3 regions of the Kitasatospora sp. NPDC051705 genome follow, and region 1 is predicted to be linked to each of the others. Evidence: predicted binding sites of a transcription regulator. Region 1 holds the regulator's gene; each other region holds the start of a gene.
What was found. Region 1 encodes HrcA, which represses chaperone genes, less so after heat shock. Its sites were predicted from a motif close to TTNGCACTCNGNNNNNCNGAGTGCNAA; they were not measured.
Positions count from the first base shown of each region.

Region 2: groL (chaperonin GroEL) is a predicted target of HrcA. The motif match lies at 2,325-2,351, and genes of this name have one in related genera.
Region 3: ACIA8Q_RS06975 (FmdB family zinc ribbon protein) is a predicted target of HrcA. The motif match lies at 3,017-3,043, and genes of this name have one in related genera.

Region 1 covers NZ_JBITCO010000003.1:146,033-151,783, reverse strand. The annotation lists gene ACIA8Q_RS05555 (PDZ domain-containing protein) at 1-1,142, opposite strand, end outside; gene ACIA8Q_RS05550 (16S rRNA (uracil(1498)-N(3))-methyltransferase) at 1,227-1,976, opposite strand; gene dnaJ (molecular chaperone DnaJ) at 2,094-3,236, opposite strand; gene hrcA (heat-inducible transcriptional repressor HrcA) at 3,313-4,347, opposite strand; gene htpX (zinc metalloprotease HtpX) at 4,611-5,531, shown strand; gene ACIA8Q_RS05530 (hypothetical protein) at 5,635-5,751, shown strand, end outside.
Region 2 covers NZ_JBITCO010000004.1:263,169-268,919, forward strand. The annotation lists gene ACIA8Q_RS07755 (hypothetical protein) at 82-438, opposite strand; gene groL (chaperonin GroEL) at 546-2,168, opposite strand; gene ACIA8Q_RS07765 (cold-shock protein) at 2,513-2,713, opposite strand; gene ACIA8Q_RS07770 (MoaD/ThiS family protein) at 3,264-3,542, opposite strand; gene thrC (threonine synthase) at 3,584-4,864, opposite strand; SAM riboswitch class I at 4,881-5,017, opposite strand; gene ACIA8Q_RS07780 (glucosyl-3-phosphoglycerate synthase) at 5,166-5,751, shown strand, end outside.
Region 3 covers NZ_JBITCO010000004.1:85,744-91,494, forward strand. The annotation lists gene ACIA8Q_RS06965 (potassium/proton antiporter) at 1-1,144, shown strand, start outside; gene ACIA8Q_RS06970 (MFS transporter) at 1,533-2,897, shown strand; gene ACIA8Q_RS06975 (FmdB family zinc ribbon protein) at 3,055-3,384, shown strand; gene ACIA8Q_RS06980 (hypothetical protein) at 3,756-4,028, shown strand; gene mscL (large conductance mechanosensitive channel protein MscL) at 4,059-4,478, shown strand; gene ACIA8Q_RS06990 (hypothetical protein) at 4,568-4,789, opposite strand; gene ACIA8Q_RS06995 (sigma-70 family RNA polymerase sigma factor) at 4,978-5,751, opposite strand, start outside.

The DNA.
Region 1 (5,751 bases):
CGCTCGGCGCCCTGCACCGCGGGGGCGAACTCCAGGGCGTCCTCGCCCTCGGCGTCGCTGACCCAGAGCACGCCCTGCCCGCCGTCCTCGCCCGGGACGACCCGGGCCAGCCGGGCGCGCACGCCCGGCGTCTCGTCCAGCACCCGGGCCGGGCCCTCGCGGTGGGTCAGCCAGTGCACCCCGCCGCGCACCACCACGGCGCTCGCCCGGCCGGTGCGGTCGGGGGCGACGGACTCCAGCCAGTGCGCGGCGTACACCGGGCGCGGGCGGCGGCCGCTGCGCGGGCCGGCCAGCCGGACGTCCGGGCGGCGCGCCTCGGCACCGTCCAGGTCGTCCAGCAGCCAGAGGTCGCCGGCGCGGTGGAAGACCACCCGGGTGCCGTCGGTGCTGGCGTTGCGGGCGTAGAAGCCGTCCGGGGAGGTGGTGTGCCGGCGCAGGTCCGAACCGTCGGGGAGGCTGGAGTACAGCTCGCCGACGCCTTCGTGGTCGGAGAGGAAGGCGATCCGCTCCCCCACCCACAGCGGCGAGGAGAGCTGGCCGTCCAGCTCCTCGTGGACGCGGACGAACTCGTCCCGGCCGATCCACAGCTTGCCCGCCCGGCCGCCCCGGTACCGCTTCCACCAGGCCGGCTCGCGGTTGTTGACGGTGGCCAGCAGCACCCTCCCCCGGTCCTCGGCCGGGTCGGCACCCGCGCCGTCCGGCTCGAGGGCGAGCCCGCCGACCGGTCCGTACGGCAGCCGCTCCGACGCGCCGCCGTCCAGCGGCACGGCGTGCGCCCAGGTGCGGCGCAGCGTGGCCTCGCCCGCGGTGGTGGTGGCGATCGGGCGGCCGTCCGCCGTCCAGCCCTGCAGCTGGGTCTGGTCGCTGCCCCAGTGGGTGAGCCGGCGGGAGGGGCCTCCGTCGACCGGCACCACGTGCACCTCGGGCGCGCCGTCCCGGGTGGAGGTGAAGGCGATGTGCCGCCCGTCGGGGGCGAACCGGGGGTGGTGGACCGGCAGGTGGTCGGCCGTCAGCCGCCAGGCCCGGCCGCCGTCCAGCGGGGCCAGCCAGACGTCGTTCTCGGCGACGAAGGTGATCAGGTCACCGTGCAGATGGGGGTGGCGCAGGTAGGCGCCCGCAGGGGTGCTCAGGGGTTCCGTCACGCGGCCAGCGTAGGCACGTGCGCGTACGACGCGCTCCGCTTTTCGCAGACTCCGGCGCCCGGGCGAGCCGCCCGGTCCGGCCGGTCAGGACCAGCGGCCGGTGCGCCCCAGCAGCAGTGCGCCGGCGGCCACGCCGGCGGTCGAGGTGCGCAGCACCGAGGGGCCCAGCCGGTACGGCCCGGCGCCCGCCTCGGCGAAGGCCGCCAGCTCCTCCGGGGAGACCCCGCCCTCCGGGCCCACCACCAGCACCAGGTCGCCGCCCTCCGGCAGCCCGGCGTGCGCCAGCGGCCGGGAGCCCTCCTCGTGCAGCACGGCGGCGAACGCCGCGGCGGCCAGCACCGGCGCCAGCTGCCGGGTGGTCATCGGCTCGCGCACCTCGGGGAAGCGCAGCCGGCGGGACTGCTTGCCCGCCTCCCGGGCGGTGGCCCGCCACTTGGCGAGCGCCTTGGCGCCCCGGTCGCCCTTCCACTGGGTGATGCAGCGGGAGGCGGACCACGGGATCACCACGTCCACGCCGACCTCGGTCATGGTCTCCACCGCCAGCTCGCCGCGGTCGCCCTTGGGCAGGGCCTGGACGACGACGATCCGCGGCGCCGGCTCCGGCTCCCGGCGCACCGCCGCCACCGCGACGTCGATCGCGTCCTTGCCGAGCACCTCGGCGACCGTGCCGTCCACGCCCAGGCCCAGGCCGTCGGCGAGGGTCACCGCCTCACCGGCGGTCAGCCGCTTCACCGCGGCCGCGTGCCGCCCCTCCGGCCCGTCCAGGCGCACCACGGTGCCGGGCGCGGCGGCGGCGATCCGCTCGGTCTCGACGACGAAGACGGGGGCGGTCATGCGGGGAACCTCCGGTGGTGGGGCGGAGCGGGGGCGCTCCGGCTGGGCGGGCACGCGAAACCGGGCGGGCACGCGAAAGGGGTGCCGGGCGGATCCCCGGCACCCCCGCGCGGACGGCTACCGGCCGTTGAACGCGTCCTTCAGGCGCGAGAACAGGCCCTGCTGGCCCGGCGCGAACTGGCCGGCCGGCCGCTCCTCGCCGCGCAGCACCGCGAGCCGGCGCAGCAGCTCCTCCTGCTCGGCGTCGAGCTTGGTCGGCGTCTGCACCTCGACGTGCACTATCAGGTCGCCGCGGCCGCCGCCGCGCAGGTGGGTGATGCCCCGCCCGTGCAACGGGATCGACTGCCCGGACTGGGTGCCCGGCCGGATGTCGACCTCCTCCAGCCCGTCGAGGGTCTGCAGCGGCACCTGGGTGCCGAGCGCGGCCGCCGTCATCGGGATGGTGACGGTGCAGTGCAGGTCGTCCCCGCGCCGCTGGAAGACGGTGTGGGTGGTCTCGGCGATCTCGACGTACAGGTCGCCGGCCGGGCCGCCGCCGGGGCCGACCTCGCCCTCGCCGGCCAGCTGGATCCGGGTGCCGTTGTCGACGCCCGCCGGGATCTTGACGGTCAGGGTGCGGCGGGCGCGCACGCGGCCGTCGCCGGCGCACTCCGGGCACGGGGTCGGCACGACGGTGCCGAAGCCCTGGCACTGCGGGCAGGGGCGGGAGGTCATGACCTGGCCCAGGAAGGACCGGGTGACCTGGGAGACCTCGCCCTTGCCGCGGCACATGTCACAGGTCTGCGCGGAGGTGCCGGGGGCCGCGCCCTCGCCGCTGCAGGTGGTGCAGGTGACCGCCGTGTCGACCTGGAGCTCCTTGGTGGTGCCGAACGCGGCCTCCTCCAGGGTGATCTCCAGCCGGATCATGGCGTCCTGCCCGCGCCGGGTCCGCGAGCGCGGTCCGCGCTGGCCGGCCGCGGCGCCGAAGAAGGCGTCCATGATGTCCGAGAAGCCGAATCCGGCCGCGCCGGCGCCGAAGCCGCCCGCGCCCGCGCCGCCGCCCGGGGACAGCGGGTCGCCGCCGAGGTCGTAGACCTGGCGCTTCTGCGGGTCGGAGAGCACCTCGTAGGCGGCGTTGATCTCCTTGAACCGCTCCTGCGTCTTCGGGTCCGGGTTGACGTCCGGGTGCAGTTCGCGTGCCAGGCGCCGGAACGCCTTCTTGATCTCGTCCTGCCCCGCATCCCGTCGGACGCCGAGTACCGCGTAGTAGTCCGTGGCCACCAAATGCTCCGCTTGTTCCGCCTGTAGAAGTGCTGCGACTGGACACCGCCGTTACCCGTGCAACGGCGGTCGATTGCTACGACTCGGCCAGGATCTGACCCACGTACCGCGCCACCGCACGCACCGCCCCCATTGTGCCCGGATAGTCCATCCGGGTCGGACCGATCACACCCAGTTTGGCCACGCTCTCGTCGCCCGAACCGTAACCGACCGACACCACCGAGGTGGAATTCAGCCCCTCGTAGGCGATCTCGCGCCCGATCCGGACCGTCATCCCGGCGTCCGCGGTCTCACCCAGGAGGCGGAGCAGGACGACCTGCTCCTCCAGGGCCTCCAGCACCGGCTGGATGGTGAGCGGGAAGTCGTGGCCGAAGCGGGTCAGGTTGGCCGTGCCGGCCAGCATGATCCGCTCCTCGTTCTGCTCGGCGAGCGCCTCGAACAGCGTCGCCAGGACGGTGGTGACGGTCGGCCGGTCCGCCTGCTCGAACATCGCCGGGAGCTCCTCCAGGAACCCCGGCACGTCCGGCAGCCGCTGGCCGGCGGCCCGCGCGTTGATCCGGGCCCGCAGGTCCGCCAGGACCGTCTCGCCGACGGTGCCCGGGCAGTCCACCATCCGCTGCTCGACCCGGCCGGTGTTGGTGATCAGCACCAGCATCACCTTGGTCGGGGCGAGGGCGACCAGCTCGATGTGCCGGACGGTGGAGCGCGACAGCGACGGGTACTGCACCACCGCGACCTGCCGGGTCAGCTGCGCGAGCAGCCGCACCGTGCGGGCCACGGTGTCGTCCAGGTCGACGGCGCCGTCCAGGAAGTGCCGGATCGCCCGGCGCTCGGGGGCGCTCATCGGCTTGATCTCGGCGAGCTTGTCGACGAACAGGCGGTAGCCCTTGTCGGTGGGGATGCGCCCGGCACTGGTGTGCGGCTGGTGGATGTAGCCCTCCTCCTCCAGCGCCGCCATGTCGTTGCGCACGGTCGCCGGGGAGACCCCGAGGTTGTGCCGCTCCACCAGGGCCTTGGAGCCGACCGGCTCCTCGGTCCCCACGTAGTCCTGGACGATCGCGCGGAGCACGGCGAGCTTGCGGTCGTCCAGCTGGCGGATCTCACCGGCCATGGGGCACACACCTCCGTCTTCGCACGTTGTCCGTCTGTGTCACAGATGCTGCCGACCGCTCCGGGAAGGCCCCGGATCCGGTGACCGCCCTGGCACTCTGAACCTACGAGTGCCAGAACCGTACCTGCCAGTGTAAGGCCCGGGCCTTGAGGCAGGAACGGCCCGGCCGGAGTGATCCTGCCCGCAGTTCCCGGCGCGGGGGTGGTGCCGTGGGGCCGTCCGGGTGGCAGCATCGGAAGCGACGGCGAATGGAGGAGCAAGCGATGTCGAGCTCGGGCCAGCACACCCGTTTCGCGCCCGACCGCGGTCTGACCGGCCGCATGGTCGTGACGATGTTCGTGATCGGGTTGCTGTACGTCGGTTTCACCGGCCTGCTGATCGCGCTCCTGCGCGGCGCCTGGCCACTGATCGTCCTCATCTCCGGCGGGCTGTTCGTGGCCCAGTTCTGGTTCAGCGACAAGATCACCGAGCGGGCGATGGGCGCCCACCAGGTGAGCCCGGAGCAGTACCCGCAGCTGCACGGCACCATCGACCGGCTCTGCGCCCTCGCGGACATGCCCAAGCCCCGGGTGGCGGTCGCCGACAACGACATGCCGAACGCCTTCGCCACCGGCCGCAACCCGCAGAACGCCGTGGTCTGCGTCACCACGGGGCTGCTGCGCCGGCTGGAGCCCGAGGAGCTCGAAGGGGTCCTCGCCCACGAGCTGTCGCACGTCGCCCACCGGGACGTCGCGGTGATGACCGTCGCCGGGTTCCTCGGCGTCCTCGCCGGCGCGATGACCCGGATCGCGGTGTACGGCGGCTTCATGGGCGGCGGCCGCAACAACAACGACCAGAACGCGGCCATCGTCGCCCTGATCATCCCGCTGGTGTCGATGGTCGTCTACGCCATCAGCTTCCTGCTCACCCGGCTGCTCTCCCGCTACCGGGAGCTCGCCGCCGACCGCGCCGCCGCCCAGCTCACCGGCCGGCCCAGCGCCCTGGCCTCCGCCCTGACCAAGGTCACCGGGCAGATCGCCGCCATCCCCAGCAAGGACCTGCGCCAGGCCCAGCCCTACAACGCCTTCTACTTCGCCCCCGCGCTCGGCGCCCGGGAGACCGCCGCCCAGCTGTTCTCCACCCACCCGACGCTGGAGAAGCGGCTGGACCAGCTGGCGAAGATCTCCGAGCAGCTCGGCCGCTGACCGCGGGGCTCCCCCGCCCACCGCCGCCGCGCCGCCTCACCGGCCCGCCGCCTCGTCACCCCTCCGCCCCGCCACCCCTCCGCCTCGACGCGAAAGGACCACCGTGGGAATCCTGGACGCCCTGTTCGGCCGCACCAAGCCCGTCAAGCCCGACCTCGACCAGCTGTTCGGCGTGCCGTCCGCCGCCCTCACCCTGGAGGCCGGGGCCGGGTTCACCCCC
Region 2 (5,751 bases), on a different contig from region 1:
GGCGTGGGGGTACCCCCGGCCGAAGGCTGGGGGAGTGCGTGCCCCGGCGGCGACCGCCTGGCGTGATCCGAAAGACACGCCCTAGGCGAGTCCCCCGACCGGCGCGACCACCGCACCGTGCTTGCCGCACACCCAGTGCGGCTCCGGCCCCAGCTCGGGCTCCACGCTGAGCGCGTGCGGGTCGCCGTCGGCGGCGCAGTCGGCGCACAGCGGCCAGCGGCCGTAGGCCTCCAGCAGCGCGTCCTGGACGTCCTGGGCGACCAGCCCGAGCACGTACTCGGTGCCGTCCGGCCACTGCTCGAGCCACCAGCGGCGGTGGGTCACGGCCTGTTCCACCAGGGAGACGACGGCGGCGTCCGCCACGTCCCGCGCGGTGAGGTCGGCCAGGATCAGGGCCCGCGCGTTGTGCAGGGCGGTCTCGATGTCGTCGGAAGCCATCTGTCCATTCTCCGGTAGTGCGCCGCTGGAACGCCGTGTGGGCGGCCCCCCGAAGGGGACCGCCCACACGATCGGGATTCGACCGATCCGATCTCAGGAGATCAGGATCAGAAGTCCATGTCACCGCCCGGCATGCCGCCGCCGGCGGCCGCGGCGGCCTTCTCCGGCTTGTCGGCGATGACGGCCTCGGTGGTGAGGAACAGCGCCGCGATGGAGGCGGCGTTCTGCAGCGCGGAGCGGGTGACCTTGGCCGGGTCGATGATGCCCGCGGCGACCAGGTCGACGTACTCGTTGGTGGCGGCGTTCAGGCCGTGACCGGCGGGGAGGTTGCGCACCTTCTCCACCACGACGCCGCCCTCGAGGCCGGCGTTGGTCGCGATCTGCTTGATCGGGGCCTCGAGCGCGACCTTGACGATGTTGGCACCGGTGGCCTCGTCGCCGTCCAGCTCCAGCTTGTCGAAGGCGACACCGGCCTGCAGCAGCGCGACGCCACCACCGGCGACGATGCCCTCCTCGACGGCGGCCTTGGCGTTGCGGACGGCGTCCTCGATGCGGTGCTTGCGCTCCTTGAGCTCCACCTCGGTGGCCGCGCCGGCCTTGATGACGGCCACGCCGCCGGCCAGCTTGGCGAGGCGCTCCTGGAGCTTCTCGCGGTCGTAGTCCGAGTCGCTGTTCTCGATCTCGGCGCGGATCTGGTTCACGCGGCCCGCGACCTGCTCGCTGTCGCCGCCACCGTCGACGATGGTGGTCTCGTCCTTGGTGATGACCACCTTGCGGGCGGTGCCCAGCAGGTCGATGCCGGCGTTCTCCAGCTTGAGGCCGACCTCCTCGGAGATCACGGTGCCACCGGTGAGGATGGCGATGTCGCCGAGCATGGCCTTGCGGCGGTCGCCGAAGCCCGGGGCCTTGACGGCGACGGACTTGAAGGTGCCGCGGATCTTGTTCACGACCAGGGTCGACAGGGCCTCGCCCTCGACGTCCTCGGCGATGATGACGAGCGGCTTGCCGCTCTGCATGACCTTCTCCAGCAGCGGCAGCAGGTCCTTGACCGAGCCGATCTTGGAGTTGGCGATGAGGATGTACGGGTCCTCGAAGGTCGCCTCCATGCGCTCCAGGTCGGTCGCGAAGTAGGCGGAGATGTAGCCCTTGTCGAAGCGCATGCCCTCGGTGAGCTCGAGCTCCAGACCGAAGGTGTTGCTCTCCTCGACGGTGATGACGCCTTCCTTGCCGACCTTGTCCATGGCCTCGGCGATCAGCTCGCCGATCTGGGTGTCGGCGGCCGAGATGGAGGCGGTGGAGGCGATCTGCTCCTTGGTCTCCACGTCCTTGGCCTGGGCCAGCAGCTGGTCGGAGACGGCGGCGACGGCCTTCTCGATGCCGCGCTTCAGGGCCATCGGGTTGGCGCCGGCGGCGACGTTGCGCAGACCCTCGCGAACCAGGGCCTGGGCGAGCACGGTGGCGGTGGTGGTGCCGTCACCCGCGACGTCGTCGGTCTTCTTGGCGACCTCCTTGACGAGCTCCGCGCCGATCTTCTCGTACGGGTCCTCGAGCTCGATCTCCTTGGCGATGGAGACACCGTCGTTGGTGATCGTGGGGGCGCCCCACTTCTTCTCCAGCACGACGTTGCGGCCCTTGGGGCCGAGCGTGACCTTCACTGCGTCGGCGAGCTGGTTCATGCCACGCTCAAGGCCGCGGCGAGCTTCCTCATCAAAGGCGATGATCTTGGCCATCAGAAGTGGTCCTCCGGGACACGGTCGACTGCTCGGACCAAGGGGTGCCCGCGACGGACGGCCCTGGTGTGCGGGGGTCTTTTCCCCTACCGCTCCCGGGGGCCTCACCGACCCGGTCCGCTGTCACTCTCACGCTGTGAGTGCTAACGCCAATGATTAGCACTCCGGGTGGTCGAGTGCAAGCCCAATCGCGATCCCGCGAGCCGTCCGGCGCGATCCCGGGGGCCCCCGCAACTCCCCGCCCGGGAACGCCGACGGGCCCGCACGACGCGTGTCGTACGGGCCCGCCGAGAAGCGAGTGGTCACCAGCCGTGGGCCGCGCCGAGCTCCTGGAGCCGAAGAGGTCAGACCGAGCGGACCATGTCCGCCTGCGGGCCCTTCTGTCCCTGGGAGATCTCGAACTCGACCCGCTGGCCCTCCTCGAGGGTGCGGTAGCCGTCCATCTGGATCGCGCTGTAGTGGACGAAGACGTCCGCACCACCGTCGACCGCGATGAAGCCGTAGCCCTTCTCCGCGTTGAACCACTTGACGGTGCCCTGAGCCATTCCGAACTCCCCTAGTGCTGTGCTGGCCCTTCACGCGCCCGCAGGTCGCGGGCCCGGGTCTGGTTTGGAGGCCGGCCCGGGGAACCCCCCCTGGGCGCAGCCGTGCACGCCGCAATCCTCCGCCGGGGCGCCTGACGGCATCCTGTGAGCGGCTGACTACGTCGACCGCCGCTGAATGTATCCGGATCGACGCCCTCTGCAACAGGGTCAACTGCGGGGAATTCCGGGTGCGCACCAGGGGACACTGCGGGCGGAATCGGAATGAACTCGGCATTTGACGCCGGACATAGCGGACGAATTACTACAGATCACCGCGCGAATTCTGACATCGGCCTGACATGTTTCGCAGCGCCGGGGCCCAGCGGGTCTCAACGGCCGGACGGCGGTCCGGCGAATCGCGGGGGAGGATGAAGAGAATCCCTTTTCCCAGCCGAGCCACACTCTACTCCGACTCCACCGGGATATATTCCCGCCGAAATGCGCACGGCCGCCCACGCGCACGGAGAGCGGAATTCCGTGCGCGCGGGCGGCCGGCCCGGGCGGGTGCGGCTCAGCAGCCGCCGGCCACCGCCGGGATGATCGAGACGCCGGCCCCGTCCGCGACCTCCGTCGCCAGGCCGTCGGCGAAGCGCACGTCGTCGTCGTTCACGTAGACGTTGACGAAGCGGCGCAGCTTGCCGGTGTCGTCCAGGATGCGGGCGGAGATGCCCGCGTGGTTCTTCTCCAGGTCGGCGATGACCTCGCCGAGGGTGGCGCCCTCGGCGCTCACCTCGGCGGCGCCGCCGGTGTAGGTGCGCAGGATGGTGGGGATGCGGACGTTGACGCTCATGGCTCTCCTAGCGGGGGTGCGGCCCAGCGGGTGGGGGTGGTTCAGGCGGACGCGAGGCCGGCGTCGCGGAAGGACGCCAGGGTCGGGCGGATGACGGCGGTCATGCCGGCCCCGGCGACGGCGTCCAGGGTCTTCAGGCCGTCGCCGGTGTTGATCGCGACGGTCTCCTTGGCCGGGTCGAGCTGGCCGGTCTCCACCAGCTTCTTCAGCACGCCGACGGTGACCCCGCCCGCGGTCTCGGCGAAGATGCCCTCGGTCCGGGCCAGCAGCCGGATGGCGTCCACCACCTCGGCGTCGGTGACGTCCTCGACGGCGCCGCCGGTGCGCCGGGCGATGTCCAGCACGTACGGGCCGTCCGCCGGGTTGCCGATCGCCAGCGACTTGGCGATGGTGTCCGGCTTGACCGGCCGGATCACGTCCTGGCCGGCCTTGAACGCGGCCGACACCGGCGAGCAGCCCGCCGCCTGGGCACCGAAGACCTTGTACGGCCGGTCCTCGACCAGGCCGAGCCTGATCAGCTCCTGCAGACCCTTGTCGATCTTGGTCAGCTGGGAGCCCGAGGCGATCGGGATGACGATCTGCTCCGGCAGCCGCCAGCCGAGCTGCTCGCAGATCTCGTACGCCAGCGTCTTGGAACCCTCCCCGTAGTAGGGGCGCAGGTTGACGTTGACGAAGCCCCAGCCCTCACCGGCCGGGTCGCCGATCAGCTCCGAGCAGAAGCGGTTCACGTCGTCGTAGTTGCCCTCGATGCCGACCAGCTCGCCGCCGTACACCCCGGCCATGACGACCTTGCCCTGCTCCAGGTCGTGCGGGATGAACACGCAGGACCGGAACCCGGCCCGGGCCGCCGCCGCACCCACCGCACCGGCCAGGTTGCCGGTCGACGAGCAGGACAGCGTGGTGTAGCCGAAGGCCCGGGCGGCCTCGATGGCGCAGGCCACCACCCGGTCCTTGAAGGAGTGGGTGGGGTTGCCCGAGTCGTCCTTGACGTGCAGCGGGGCGGTGAAGCCGAGCTCGCGGCCCAGGTTGTCCGCCTTCACCAGCGGGGTCCAGCCGGGGTTCAGGTTGGGCTTCGAGGCGACGTCGGCCGGCACCGGCAGCAGCGGGGCGTAGCGCCAGATCGAGGTGGGGCCGGCCTCGATCCGCTTGCGCAGCTCCTCGGCCCGCTCGCCGCCGAACTCGTAGGCGATCTCCAGCGGGCCGAAGCACTCCAGGCAGGCGAAGCTCGGACCGAGCGGGAAGCGGGTGCCGCACTCCCGACAGGACAGGGCGGCGGCGGGGCCGAGGTCCACGGATGCGGGTGCGACGGTGTCGATAGCCATGATGGCGAGGCCTCTCTCCTCATCTTCCCCGTGGCGCGGTCGCGCCACAGGCCGGAATTGGCACCTGTCCCGCCGGGGCCTGTACGACGACAGCCGAGCGAGAAGGTTGCCGGGACGTCAACGGGCCGTTCCCTCAGTCCCTCTGGATGAGCTTGTGAAATTGTGGTGGCGCTCAACGGTGACCCCGGCGTGCAAAGGTCCGACCGCTGTACGAAGACTGTATCCGAAGGCGTCAACGCCGAACGGGACCGTCCGCCACGCGAGATGACGCGTCCCACCCGATCCCGCCGAGGAGAGTCACGTGCCCGCCGAACCGATCCCCGCGCTCCTCCCGCAGGCGGCGTCCTGGCTGCGCCGCCGCTCGTGGAGCGCGGCCGACCGGCCGGTGCGCACCCTGCTGGAGGCCAAGCGCCGCACCGGTCACACGGTCAGCGTGGTGCTCCCCGCCCTGGACGAGGAGGCCACCGTCGGCGACATCGTCCGGACCGTCCGGCGCGAGCTGATGGAGCGCGTCCCGCTGGTCGACGAGCTCGTCGTGGTCGACTCCGGCTCCACCGACGCCACCGCCGCCGTCGCGGCGGGGGCGGGCGCCCGGGTGGTGCACCGCGACGCCGTCCTGCCGCGGATCCCGGCCGTCCCCGGCAAGGGCGAGGTGCTCTGGCGCTCACTGTTGGTGACCCGCGGCGACATCGTCTGCTTCGTCGACGCCGACCTGCGCGAGTTCGACCCGGCCTTCGTCTCCGGCATCCTCGGCCCGCTGCTCACCGAACCGGACATCCAGCTGGTCAAGGCCATGTACGACCGCCCGCTGGAGGTGTCGCTCGACGGCTCGGCCACGGGCGGCGGCGCCGTCGTGCCGTCCGGCGGCGGCCGGGTCACCGAACTGG
Region 3 (5,751 bases), on a different contig from region 1:
CGGCCTGGACTGGCGCACCTCGATGCTGCTCGGCGCGATCGTCTCCTCCACCGACGCCGCCGCCGTCTTCTCCGTCCTGCGGATGGTCCCGCTGCCGCACCGGCTCACCGGCCTGCTGGAGGCCGAGTCCGGGTTCAACGACGCCCCCGTCGTCATCCTGGTCGTCGCCTTCGCCACCGTCGGCGAGCTGGACTCCTGGTACGTCCTGGTCGGCACGATCGTCGCCGAGCTGGCGATCGGCACCGCCGTCGGGTTCGCGGTCGGCAAGATCGGCGCGTACGGGATCAAGCACGTCGCACTGCCGTCCTCCGGCCTGTACCCGATCGCCGTGATGGCGCTCACCGTGCTCGCCTACGCCGGCGGCGCGCTGCTGCATGGCTCCGGCTTCCTCGCCGTCTACATCTGCGCGGTGATCCTCGGCAACGCCAAGCTGCCGCACGGCCCGGCCGTCCGGGGCTTCGCCGACGGACTGGCCTGGATCGGGCAGATCGGCATGTTCGTGCTGCTCGGCCTGCTCTGCACGCCCGAGACCATGGGCTCCTCGGTCGCCCCCGCGCTGGTCATCGGCGGCGTGCTGGTGTTCCTCGCCCGGCCGCTCTCGGTGGTGCTCACCATGACCCCGTTCAAGGTCCCGGGGCGGGAGCAGGCGCTGCTGAGCTGGGCCGGACTGCGCGGGGCGGTGCCCATCGTGCTGGCCACCATCCCGGTGGTGTCGGGCGCGCACCGGGCCGAGGACGTCTTCAACATCGTCTTCATCCTGGTCGTCGTCTTCACCCTGCTGCAGGGCCCGACCCTGCCCTGGGTGGCCAAGCGGCTGCGGGTCGGCGAGGGCGCCATGGGCCAGGACCTCGGCATCGAGTCCGCCCCGCTGGAGAAGCTGCACGGCCACCTGCTGTCGGTCGCGCTCTCGCCGACCTCGCGGATGTCCGGCGTGGAGATCAGCGAGCTGCGGCTGCCCAAGGGGGCGGCGGTCACCCTGGTGGTGCGGGAGGGCAACTCCTTCGTGCCGGACAAGGCGACGGTGCTGCGCGGCGGGGACGAGCTGCTGGTGGTCACCACGGACGCGGTCGGCGAGGCGGCCGAGCGGCGCCTGCGGGCCGTGGACCGGGGTGGCAAGCTCGCGGGGTGGCTGAACGGGCGGTGAGCCCGGGCGGGGTGCGGCGGCGGGGTCTCGCGGCGGAGGTCTCGCGGCGGGGCCGGGCCGGGTGGCGGCGGCGGGCGGCGGCGGGTTGAGGGTGGCTTTCAAGGCTTAACGCGCCGTTCACCTTCAATAGGCAGGACAGTTTTGGATTTGCCCTGTAGTGTGGTGGCCAGCGCGACATCTACGCGCGTATATGTATGATGGGTACACCACACCCAGCATCTGCCTGACGCAGAGTTGGCGCGACCGCTCGGCGGCCGCGGTCCGGCCCCGGCCCACACGCCGGACCGGCCCGGTATCTACCCCGGTCGACGCGCGAGAGGACGACTCTCGGCGCCGTCGGGGCCACACCATGCCCTGCCGCGCTACCAGGCAGCAGGAAGGACCGACCGTGACGGCCCGCCGAACGGTCGACAACGCCGAGGACGCCGGCGCCACCAGCGCGCCCGCCCGCGTCGGCTACGGGGCGCTGCTCCGCACGCCCGGCGCCTGGACGTTCCTGGTGCCCGCGTTCGTCGCGCGGCTGCCCTACGCGATGCTCAGCATGGGCATCCTGCTGCTCGTCAAGGACACCCACGGCTCCTACGGCACCGCCGGCACCGTGACCGCCGTCGCCGCCGTCTCGCAGGCCCTGATCGGCCCGCAGACCGGCCGCCTCGCGGACCGGTACGGACAGGCCACCGTGCTCGTCCCCACCGTCCTGGTGCACGCCCTGTCGGTCGGCGTGCTGATCGCCCTCGCGCTCGGGCACGCCCCGGCCTGGACCCTGTTCCTGGCCGCCGTCCCGGCCGGTGCGAGCGTGCCGCAGATCGGCGCCATGGTCCGCGCCCGCTGGGTCGCCACCTTCGGCGCCGAGGGCGCGTCCGCCACCTCCGCCGCCAAGGTGAGCACCGCGTTCGCCTTCGAGTCCGTGACGGACGAGTTCACCTTCGTGGTCGGCCCGATCGTGGCAGCCAAGATCGCCACCTCGGTCAACCCCTCCGCCAGCCTGATCGCCGAGGCCGCGCTGACCCTCGTCGGCGGCCTGGTCTTCGCCACCCAGCGGCGCACCGCGCCCGCCCGGATCACGCCGCGCCCCGGCGCCCGGCGCGCCTCCGCCCTCTCCTCGCCCGGCGTCCGGCTGCTGGCCGGCGTCACCCTCGGGGTCGGCGCCGTCTTCGGCGGCATGCAGGTCTCGGTGAACGCCTTCGCCGACTCGGTCGGCCAGCACGACGCCTCCGGCACCGTGTACGGGATCTTCGCCGGCGGCTCGATGGTGGCCGGCGTGCTCTACGGCGTGATCGCCTGGCGGCACGCGGTGCAGCAGCGGATGATCGCCAGCTACGCGCTGCTGGTCCTGGGCTGCTCGACGCTGTGGGCCATGCCCAACCTGGTCGCGCTCTCCGTCGCCGGGCTGGTCTGCGGCCTGGCCATCGCACCGACCCTGATCAGCGGCTACACCCTGGTCGAGACGCTGGTCGAGGACGGCGCCAAGACCGAGGCCTTCACCTGGCTGACCGGCGCCATCGGCCTCGGCCTGGCGGTCGGCTCGATGGTGGCCGGCCAGCTGATCGACGCCAACGGGCCGTCCGCGGGCTTCCTGGTGCCGGTGATCGGCGCCGGCCTCGGCCTGGTCGCGCTGGTCGCGCTGCGACACCTGCTGGTCGCGCCCGGCGGCGCGGTCGGCGCCGGCGGTGCGGACGGGGCGACCGCGGCGGACGCGGCCCCGTCGGAGCACGCCGCGGCGCGGCAGCTGGTGGGTGCGGCCAAGGGCTGAGCCGGTACCCGCGGTCCGCGCCGGACCACCACCCCGGAACGGCGCGGGCGTTCAACCCGGCTCATCTCACACCGGAGTCGCTGGACTGATCCCGCGGAATGCCGCATCATTGACCATCGTTAGCACTCATCAGGCGAGAGTGCCAGGAGGAAGACAAGTGCCCACGTACCAGTACCAGTGCACCGAGTGCGGCAACGGCCTGGAGGCGGTGCAGAAGTTCACCGACGAGGCGCTGACCACGTGCCCCGACTGCCAGGGACGACTGCGCAAGGTCTTCTCGGCCGTGGGCGTCGTGTTCAAGGGCTCGGGCTTCTACCGCACCGACAGCCGCTCGTCCTCCAGCAGCTCGGTGGGCTCCGGCGGCTCGGCGTCGACCGGCTCGTCCTCGACGTCCTCGAACGGCTCGTCCTCGACCTCGACGTCCTCCTCGACGTCCTCCGCTTCGAGCTCCTCGAGCGCTTCGAGCCCGGCTCCGGCCGCGAGCTGATCACGGCGCCGGCCCGGCCGGCACCGTCGACGACACGGGACAGGCCCGTCACCCCCGCTCCGCGCGGGGGCGGCGGGCCTTCTCGTCGTTCCCGGGCGTCGTTCCGGGCCTCCTTCGTCGTTCCGGGCCCTTCTGGTGGTCCCAGGCCCTTCTCGTGGTTCCAGGCCCTTCTGGTGGCCCCGGACCGGCCCGGTCGTCAATCCGGCCGGCCGTACTCACTCCTGCGGGTGTACGGATTCGTCCACAGGGGCCGGGTTGTCCACAGGCTGCGGATAACGGCTTCCCGCGGCGGCGCCGGGCGCCCATCGTGTGGGTCAGCAGAACGCGGCCGGCCCGGCAGGGGCCGGCGCCCTACGACCCCGGTGGTGCCGATGTCCTCCCCGATCCTCTCGATCCCGCTGCCCGCGCCCACCGTCCCGCCCCGGCAGGAGGTGCCCCGGTTCCCGCCGATCCGGCGCGGCGCCGGCCGGTGGCACCGCTGGCGGCACGTCGTACGGCGGCGGGCCGGGGTGCCCGCGGCGGTGCTGCTCGCCGTGGCCGCGGCACTCGCGGTCGGGCCCGCCCGGGCCGGGCTGCCGCCCCCTCCGGGCGGCGCGGTGGGCCGGACGGGTTGTCAATCCGGAGCACTGGAAGATCACCCGTAACCGGGCGACGACTTCGTCGTTCACGGCGGCATGAAAGGCTTCAAGGAATTCCTGCTGCGCGGGAACGTCGTCGAACTCGCCGTCGCCGTCGTCATCGGCGCGGCCTTCACCAACATCGTCAACGCCTTCGTCAAGGGCGTGATCAACCCGATCGTCGGCGTGTTCGGGGCCAAGGACCTGGCGTCCTACAGCTCCTGCCTCAAGGGCCCCTGCGAGGTGAGCCCCACCGGCGAGGTCGTGTCCGGGATCTTCATCCTGTGGGGATCGGTGCTCAGCGCCGTCCTGCAGTTCATGATCACCGCGGCCGTCGTCTACTTCTGCCTGATCGTCCCCATGAACCGGTTCACCGCGCGGCGCAAGACCCTCGCCGAGTCCACCGCGGAGGCCGAGGCCAAGGAGGTGCTGCTGCTCACCGAGATCCGCGACGCGCTGGTCACCGCCCGGAGCTGACGGGCCGCACCACCCGCCCGGCCCCCGTCCGCGCCACGTCCGTTCCCGTCCCGTCCGTTCCCGTCCCCTTCGGCGCCGCTCGGCGCCGTTCAGTCCCCGTGGTGCGGCGGGCGCTGGTTCAGGTACCAGTCCAGCCCCCGCCCACCGCTCTCCCCCGCCCCGGGGCGGTCGCCCCAGCCGGCGTCGGTGTCGTCGCTCGACTGCTGGTCCAGCGGGTCACGGAAGACCAGCCGGGCCTTGGCCGCGGCCGGCTGCTCCTCGCGCTTCCGCTGGCCCCGGTCCTGCTCCTGCTCCTGCTCCTGCTCTTCCACCCTGCTCACTCCGCTGCTCGCCCGGATCGTTCCGCCCTCAAGCCTAGGCTCCGCGAACCGCGGGCCCCGGTGCGGAGTTCTCCGCACCGGGGCCCGGGAGGCCGGTCCGGTCGCGTGCCACGGCCGGGCGGCTCGCTCGGACCGGTGGGCCGGGTCGGTCGGCCAAGCCGCTCGGTCAGGCCGCTCGGTCAGGCCGCTTCGAAGCCCGCGTGGTCCGCGATCTTCTTCAGCTCGGCCAGCGCGTGCTTCTCGATCTGGCGGATCCGCTCGCGGGTGAGGCCGTGCTGCTTGCCCACCTCGGTGAGGGTGCGCTCGCGGCCGTCCTCCATCCCGTAGCGGGAGCGGATGATCGAGGCCGTGCGGTCGTCCAGCCGCCCGATCAGGTCGTCCAGCTCCTCGCGGCGCAGCATGACCATCACGGCGTCCTCGGGGGACGTCGCCCCGGTGTCCTCGACCAGGTCGCCGAACTGGGTCTCGCCCTCGTCGTCGACCGACATGTTGAGGCTGACCGGGTCACGGGCCCAGTCGAGCACGTCCTTGATCCGGGCCTCGGTGGTGTCCAGCTCGGCCGCGATCTCCGCCGGGTCGGCCTCGCGGCCCAGCTCCTTGGACTTCTCGCGCTGCACCCGGCGGATCCGCCCGAGCTCCTCGACCAGGTGCACGGGCAGCCGGATGGTGCGGGACTGGTCGGCGATCGAGCGGGTGATCGCCTGCCGGATCCACCAGGTGGCATAGGTGGAGAACTTGAAACCCTTGGCGTAGTCGAACTTCTCGACGGCGCGCACCAGGCCGGCGTTGCCCTCCTGGATGAGGTCCAGCAGCGGCAGGCCGCTGCGCGGGTACCGGCGGGCGACCGCCACGACGAGTCGGAGGTTGGAGCGGATGAAGACGTCCTTGGCGCGCTCCGCGTCCTCGGCTATCACCTCCAGCTCCTCGCGCGAGACGCCGTCGGGCAACCCGCC